2 regions of the Oceanobacillus sp. FSL K6-0127 genome follow, and region 2 is predicted to be linked to the other one. Evidence: predicted binding sites of a transcription regulator. Region 2 holds the regulator's gene; the other holds the start of a gene.
The links. Region 2 encodes CtsR, which represses protease genes until heat stress. Its sites were predicted from a motif close to ATGGTCAATAAAGGTCAAACA; they were not measured.

Region 1 (4,304 bases), 1.6 Mb from region 2:
GGAATTGGTAACAAGTGGTAAAATATCCAAATCTGGAGTGAATCACCGGTTGAAAAAAATTGATGATTTCGCAGACAAAATACGGCGTGGGGAAACGATGTTAAAGAATTAGTAAGTAAATTACTACATTCGTTTTGCTATTCATGTTATAATACTGATAATTCAAAGGATTACCGTTTAATTAAAGTAAAATCTTTAGAGGCAGATAGAAAAGATAAAAGCCTTCCTATCTGCTTCTAAATCAAAGAGAATTTCAGTAGTGTATGTAGATGATAGCGTTTTCTAAAAATGAGGAGGATGGATGATTTGATTGAAAGGTCGGTTAAGGTTGAATTAGAGACAGGGTTACAGGCTAGACCTGCAGCGCAATTTGTACAGGAAGCGAATCGCTATTCTGCAAATATATTTCTGGAGAAAGATGGTAAGAAAGTAAATGCCAAAAGTATTATGGGGTTGATGAGTCTCGCAATTACAAAGGGTGAAGATATTGTATTAATTGGTGATGGGGCTGATGAAGAGATGGCCGTTGATCACCTTGTTTCGTTTGTTGCAAAGCCTTAAGAGGAAATTTGACTCATTAGGTGATGCATCTCTGTCTAAAATTACGTTTTTTGATATAACGTTTTTATAAAAGCTATGTAAAGAGCCTGCAGGAACATTATAATGTTCCTGCAGGCTCGAGTTATTGATGGGTTTATTTTTCTTCTTTACGCTCTAAAATTTTGTCAATCAAACCATATTCTACGGATGCCTGTGCAGTCATAAAGTTATCACGTTCTGTATCACGTTCGATAACTTCTAGTGGTTGACCAGTTTTTTCAGCCATAATTTCGTTCATTCTGCGCTTAATTTCAATAATACGCTTCGCATGAATTTCAATATCTGTTGCTTGCCCTTGAGTTCCACCTAAAGGTTGGTGAATCATAATTTCACTATTTGGTAATGCATAGCGTTTTCCTTTTTCACCGGCGGTAAGTAAGAATGCACCCATTGATGCCGCCATACCGATACAAATTGTAGATACATCTGGCTTGATGAAATTCATTGTATCGTAAATAGCCATTCCAGCTGTAATGGATCCACCCGGTGAGTTGATGTATAATGAAATATCTTTGTCTGGATCTTCAGCTTCTAGGAAAAGCAATTGGGCTACGATTGAGTTGGCCACATTGTCATCGATTCCACTGCCTAGTAAAATAATGCGGTCTTTAAGTAAACGTGAGTAAATATCATATGCGCGCTCTCCACGGTTGGTTTGTTCAATAACTGTAGGTACTAAATTCATTGTAAATCCTCCTTTAGTCTGTAACTTCGTACACCCATTTGATTGTACATTTTATGGATATAATTTCATAATAGCTTAATGGTCAATAAAGGTCAAACGAAAAGAAATATATTTGTTAAAAAATCTATACTCCATGATTCCCTTATTTTTGCATTATAAACCTTTTTCTTGAGTTAAGCATCAATGTGCGGAAGACTATATGAATAAGAGCCAAGTAAGTAATTATACCTTCATTTCTTACTTGGCTCTTATTATATCACGGATAACAACTAGCTAACTAATGGAATTGCAGCTGCTTAATTTGGTTTCATGTTCTTAAAAAGTGTTTCGATCTGCGCATGAAAGATGATGATTTCATTCAATCGCTCTGTTAGGATTGTTTGCTCTTCTAAAGTTAACTCGTTGCTGCTTTTTTCTTTATAGTGGTTGTTTATTTCCTCTAAGGAGATTTTTTGACGACGTGCTATGTCAATCCATTTCCTCTGAAAGGAAGTCATAAATGTTTTAAAAAGTTGGGAATTTGCTTGATATAAATCTTTTCTTACCCCTTTTTTCCACACGCGTGTAACAAGGTTTAATTCAGCCAGACTTCGAATGTTCGTGCTAATAGATGTTTTGCTTTTTCCTAATGCGTCTGCCATCTCATCTAATGTTAGATCCTCTTCTGATAAATAAAGATATGCAAACAATCGTGCTTCTACAGTTGTTAGTCCAAACAATTCAATTGTCTTTGAGAATTCAATCATGATATTCACTATTATATCGTTCGTTTGAAGCTTGCCCATAGCATCCTCCTATACTGTCCCAATAAAAGCATACATGAAAATGGTAGGTATTAAAAATATGCTGTTAAGCAGTATTTTGGAGAAAATAAACGGAAATAAGCGAATAACAGAGGTGAAGTTCGTGCAATTTAAACTGTACGTATAAAACATACAAAAACAACCGAATTTAAAGTTTGTAGTTAAAATCGGAAAGGTTTATAGTTGTAAAGTGACTAATTGCTGTTCGGGTATAAGTGGCTTTGCTTTTTTGAGAAATTTTTCTTTTGAATTACAAATAATGTTTTAGAAATTCAATAAGATATTGCACACTTTACGTAGTGAAAGCTTTGGCGTCTAGCCAATTTTCTAATGGCTTATGTCTGGTAGAAAAGTAGTAAGACTATTAACATATGTCATTCGTACACACTGCAAGACTAAAAGAGAGGTGAGAGGCATGCCAGTAATTGAGGCGAAAAACTTATCGAAGGTTTTTGGTAAAAACAAAAAACAGGCATTAAAATTATTGGATGAAGGTTTAACAAAGGAAGAGATTTTAAAGGAAACAGGAAGTACCGTTGGGGTAAACCGGGCTTCGTTTTCTGTTGAGGCCGGTGAAATTTTTGTCATTATGGGATTATCCGGAAGTGGTAAATCTACTTTAGTTCGCTTGCTTAACCGATTAATTGAACCTACTGAAGGTAATATTTTAATTGATGGAGAAGACTTATCGAAAATGGATAAGTCTTCGTTACGCCGGGTTCGTAGAGAGAAGCTAAGTATGGTTTTCCAACAGTTTGCTCTATTTCCGCATCGAACCATTTTGAAAAATACGGAGTATGGGCTTGAAATTCAAAATGTGCCGAAAGAAGAAAGGGAAGAAAGAGCAAAAAAAGCTTTGGAATTGGTTGGATTGGGAGACTATATCTATCAAAAGCCTAGTCAATTATCAGGCGGAATGCAGCAGCGGGTTGGTCTTGCAAGGGCACTTGCTAACGATCCGAAGGTATTGTTAATGGATGAAGCATTCTCTGCATTGGATCCACTTATTCGTAAAGAAATGCAGGATGAATTGATAGATTTACAGTCTACGATGCAAAAGACAATTATTTTTATTACCCATGATCTAGATGAAGCGCTTCGTCTTGGCGATCGGATTGCTTTAATGAAGGATGGTGTTATCGTTCAGATTGGTACACCTGAAGAAATACTAGTAAGCCCTGCTAACGATTATGTTGAAAAATTCGTTGAAGACGTAGATATCTCTAAAATCTTGACTGCACAGCATATTATGAAGCGTCCTGAAACAGTAAATATTGAAAAGCATGGTCCTAGAGTTGCACTAGAGCGGATGCGTGAAGAAGGAATATCAAGTATTTTAGTCATCGACAGCAAACGGAATTTAAAAGGTTATGTTACAGCTGAAGATGCTTCAGAAGCCCGCAAAAAAGATATTAAGGATTTAAAAGAAATAATTCGAACAGATATACCGAAAGTAAATCGTGACACAGCGATGCAGGATATCTTCAATATCATTTATGACTCTCAAACACCAGTAGCAGTCATGAAAGATGAGAAGTTAGAAGGAATCATTGTGCGCGGAGCTGTAATAGCCGCACTAGCAAGCGATAGTGAGGTGAACTTAAATGCTTAATAATGCATTAGATTTTATACCAGAAATACCGTTATCAGATGCAGCAACTGCCGTAACGGACTTTATAACGGATAAATTTTCATTTTTATTTAATCCAATCAAGGAACATTTTGGAACCTTTATGGAATTCATGTCAGAAGACGTGCTAATGAATATTCCGCCGATAATATTTATTATCGTAATTGCTATTCTAGCATTCTTTATTTCTGGTAAGAAGTTTGGGTTAGCTGTCTTCTCTATTGTTGGTCTTTGGTTGATTTATAATCAAGGACATTGGGATAACCTGATGAACACTGTGACACTTGTGTTATTGGCTAGTATTTTATCGGTTATTATCGGTGTCCCAATCGGTATTCTTATGTCAAAAAGTAAAACGGCAAATGCAATTTTTACACCGATATTAGATTTCATGCAAACTATGCCAGCATTTGTTTATTTAATTCCAGCCGTTGCATTTTTCGGTATTGGAATGGTACCAGGTGTGTTTGCATCTTTAATATTTGCAACTCCTCCTACGGTGAGATTTACAAACCTAGGTATTCGTCAAGTTTCGAAAGATTTAGTGGAAGCTGCGGATGCATTTGGCAGTACTGGAGCGCAAAAA
Region 2 (4,304 bases):
ATAATAAAACTTGTCCTTGTTTTTGAGGATTGTCTGGTAGCAATAGCGAAGAGGCCACACCTGTTCCCATGCCGAACACAGAAGTTAAGCTCTTCAGCGCCGATGGTAGTTGGGGCTTTGCCCCTGCAAGAGTAGGACGTCGCCAGGCAGATGAAAAAGAGTTAAAATACAGATAATGTATTTTAACTCTTTTTGTATATCTATAATAAATTATGGCTTGCTAGCTTTTTCAATAAAAATGTAAGGATGTATATAGATAACGATGATATTGAAATGAATAAGTGCAATATCATCGTTTATTTTTATCTTCTATAGATATCAATAGAAGCAACTCACAAAGTAGGAACTTGATGGATACTATAAGGCGGTTTCTTGAATCCGGAATAATGGATTTAGAAACCTATAAAATAATTCGATTTTATTGTAAGAGATCATTGTAGTTACGGTGAATATATTGAAGACCTGGTGGCTAGAGATAATACTGGAGTTCTGCGTGTAGAAATATATAGGATGCTGTAGAAATACCATTTAAAATCTCTTATTTAGTTTTTTTCGACATAAAACAACTTATTTTATCTTTGCTAAGTTAAAATCCGGTAAAGTTTGAGCTTTTCAAGGAGCGTGTCAAATCTTATACAAGTTTGGAAAAAGCAAGTCGTTTTACTGTTTTAATTTTATCCAGAAAATCTCTTTCATCATTATGAATTGTTTTCATATAGTTAATAAAAGGTTTAACAATCTTTTTAACAAGGAATAAACTCGAGAAGGGTATTTCCATAAAAAATTCTTATATAAGATTAGAAAGTCGTGATGAAACGATTTATATATAGAAACAGATAGTAATTCTTAAAGGGGGGATAAACTTTGCAATCATGGGCAGATCAGCTATTAGGGGAAGACTTTTTATTAATTATTACAAGATTGCTTGTTGCATTAGTATTATCTGGTTTAATTGGTTTTGAACGGGAGATTAATAATCACTCTGCTGGGTTCCGCACGCATATTCTTGTTGGTGTAGGTGCTTGTTTAATGATGATTTTGTCCCTATTTGGGTTTAGTACATTTAATGAAGTAAATGATAATATTCGATTTGATCCTGCGCGTATCCCCTCTTATGTTATTAGTGGAATTGGATTCCTTGGAGCAGGAACGATTATTGTTTATGGTGGAACAGTCCGTGGGCTGACAACAGCAGCTTCTATCTGGGCTGTAGCTGGAATTGGCCTTGTTGTAGGATCAGGTATGTATAGTGTTGCTATTTTCACAACGCTTATTATATTAATCAGTCTGATTTTCCTCAATCATATTGAAAGAATATTTCCTAGGTCAAGGACTACCACGTTTATTGAATTGGTTGTTGATGAAACGATTCAAATCAATCAAGTAGTAGAGGTAATCGAAAAACAGCAATTTTCTATAACAAATATCGAGATTATAAGGCAAGAAAGCAGCTTAAGGAAATTCTATATAAAAATGGGTCGGAAAGATAAACAGAGTCTGATTACCATTTTTGAAGAGATCTCCCGATTTCAGGGAGTAAAAAACATCTCCGAATTAACGAAATAATGCCATTTCAAAAACCTTCCACAGATAATTTGTGGAAGGTTTTTGGTTTCGTTTTTGTTAATTTTGTCTAAGATATATACATAAGTTGTTTGCATCTCCTTCATTTTGGCGTATAATGAAACTATAGTCAAAGATAGTCAAAGTCAAAAGACAACGTGCTGGATAATTCATACAGAAAGGTGTAGGGCAGATGAGCAATATTTCGGATGTAATTGAACAGTATCTGAAAAAGGTTCTACAGGCGAAGGGGCAGAATGCAATTGAAATTAAGCGAAGTGAAATTGCAGATCAATTTCAGTGTGTTCCCTCGCAAATAAATTATGTAATTAATACGCGTTTTACTGTAGAAAAAGGGTATATAGTAGAAAGTAAGCGGGGTGGTGGAGGTTATATTCGTATCATGCGAATTAAGCATCAGGATAAGTCCGAACTTATTGATGAAATTATCCAGATGATTGATGGCTCTATTTCCCAGCGATCGTCTATTGATGTTTTAGAACGTTTATTAGAAGAAGCCATCATTACAAAGCGCGAGGCAAAGATTATGCTTAGTGCAATGGATCGTACGACATTAGCTTTTAAACTTCCATTACGAGATGAATTACGTGCTCGTATACTATCAAAAATGCTTTTGACCTTAAAGTATGCAGGTGAGTAAAGCAGTATTTTACAGATGATTTTGTAAAGAGGTTGTATGTAAAGGGGGAATAGATATTGGAATGTCAGGAATGTCATGAACGGCCAGCTACACTTCATGTAAAACAGGTAATTAATGGACAAGAAACTAAAGTAAGTATGTGTGAGACATGTGCTAAGAAAAAGGGGTATATCACTTATCCAGAGGAAGGCTATTCTCTTCATGATTTACTAACTGGTTTATTTAATTTTGACACGATAAAGATGACGAGCATGAGTGATAATCAATTAAACCAGGTAAAAGAATTGCAATGCTCGAAATGTGGAATGACATTTTCAAAGTTTAAGCAAGTTGGTAAGTTTGGCTGTGCCCATTGCTATGAGTCTTTTGCTTCCAAGCTAGAGCCAATTTTTCGTAGAGTACATTCCGGCAATACGAAGCATTTTGGCAAAATACCAAAACGTGCTGGAAGTGGCTTACAATTAAAAAAACAACTGAAAAGCTATCGAGAAGAGTTGCAACAATTAATTGAAGCAGAAGCTTTTGAAGAAGCTGCAAAAGTTCGGGATAAAATAAAAGCATTGGAAAAAGGGGATAAAGAGCCGGAAGCAGGTGATGAATCTTGAGCTTAGAGCATTTTATCAAAGAAGCACTTAGCCCCTGGATGCACGAACAAGGGCCTGATAATGATATTGTGATGAGTAGTAGAATTCGCTTAGCACGGAACTTTGCAAATGTTACGTATCCAATCCTTGCTGAACAGGAGAAATTGGATGATATTCGTAGTTTTTTTAAGAAGGAATATGAACATCAAACCTTCCAAAACTATAAGAATTTAGAATTTGTCTCAATTAAAGATTTGACACCTGTAGAAAAAAGCGTGCTTGTTGAAAAGCATTTAATTAGTCCTCATTTAGTAAAGCACGATGAGCATGCTGCTGTTATGATTTCACAAAATGAGCAAGTTTCAGTCATGATAAATGAAGAAGATCATATTCGTATTCAGCTTTATTTCCCTGGTTTACAGTTAAAAAAGGCATTGGAAGAAGCTTTTGATTTCGATGATTGGATTGAAGAGAAGGTAAATTATGCATACGATGAAACAAAAGGTTATTTAACTAGCTGTCCAACAAATGTAGGAACAGGAATGCGAGCATCTGTTATGATGCATCTTCCCGCCTTATCGATGACAAAGCAAATTAATCGAATGATTCCAGCGATCAGTCAGCTTGGCCTTGTTGTTAGAGGGATTTATGGAGAGGGCAGTGAAGCGCTTGGTAACATTTTCCAAATATCCAACCAAATTACGCTTGGAAAGTCTGAGGAAGATATTGTAGAGGACTTAGAGAGTGTTGTGAATCAGTTAATCGATCATGAACGAGTCGCACGAAATTATATTATGAAGCGATCAGGTATAGAACTCGAGGATCGTATCTTTCGTTCCTACGGTGTACTGCAGTATAGCCGGAAAATTGAATCAAAAGAAGCTGCAAAATGTATTTCTAACGTGCGATTGGGCATAGACTTAGGTATTATAGAAAATACATCAGGAAATATACTAAATGAATTGATGGTTCTTACACAACCGGGTTTTCTTCAACAATATGCGAATAGAACTTTAAATGCAGGTGAACGTGATGTATTGCGTGCATCGCTCATACGCGAACGATTAAAATTGGAAAACTAGGAGGGAAATCCAGATGATGTTTGGACGATTTACAGAAAGAGCACAAAAAGTATTAGCATTATCACAAGAAGAAGCAGTACGACTTGGCCATAAGAATATTGGCACAGAACATATTTTATTAGGACTTGTCCGTGAAGGTGAAGGAATTGCGGCAAAAGCACTGCAGTCCCTAGGCCTTGAAGTCTCGAAAATTCAAGAAGAGGTAGAAAAATTAATCGGTGTCGATAAGCAGCCGATGCAATCGATTCACTATACCCCACGTGCAAAGAAGGTCGTTGAGTTATCACAGGATGAGGCAAGAAAGCTAGGCCACTCTTACGTAGGTACAGAGCATATTTTACTTGGGCTTATCCGCGAAGGTGAAGGTGTTGCTGCACGCGTATTGAATAACCTCGGTGTGAGCTTAAATAAAGC

Region 1: clpP (ATP-dependent Clp endopeptidase proteolytic subunit ClpP) is a predicted target of CtsR. The motif match lies at 1,364-1,384, and genes of this name have one in related genera.

Annotation. Positions count from the first base shown of each region.
Region 1 is NZ_CP150287.1:3,455,629-3,459,932, reverse strand. Features, by position in the region: gene whiA (DNA-binding protein WhiA) at 1-112, shown strand, start outside; gene MHH64_RS17105 (HPr family phosphocarrier protein) at 307-561, shown strand; gene clpP (ATP-dependent Clp endopeptidase proteolytic subunit ClpP) at 695-1,285, opposite strand; gene MHH64_RS17095 (MarR family transcriptional regulator) at 1,582-2,070, opposite strand; gene MHH64_RS17090 (glycine betaine/L-proline ABC transporter ATP-binding protein) at 2,504-3,700, shown strand; gene MHH64_RS17085 (ABC transporter permease subunit) at 3,693-4,304, shown strand, end outside.
Region 2 is NZ_CP150287.1:636,754-641,057, forward strand. Features, by position in the region: rRNA gene rrf (5S ribosomal RNA) at 33-148, shown strand; gene MHH64_RS03045 (MgtC/SapB family protein) at 865-1,566, shown strand; gene MHH64_RS03050 (CtsR family transcriptional regulator) at 1,757-2,224, shown strand; gene MHH64_RS03055 (UvrB/UvrC motif-containing protein) at 2,281-2,829, shown strand; gene MHH64_RS03060 (protein arginine kinase) at 2,826-3,890, shown strand; gene clpC (ATP-dependent protease ATP-binding subunit ClpC) at 3,904-4,304, shown strand, end outside.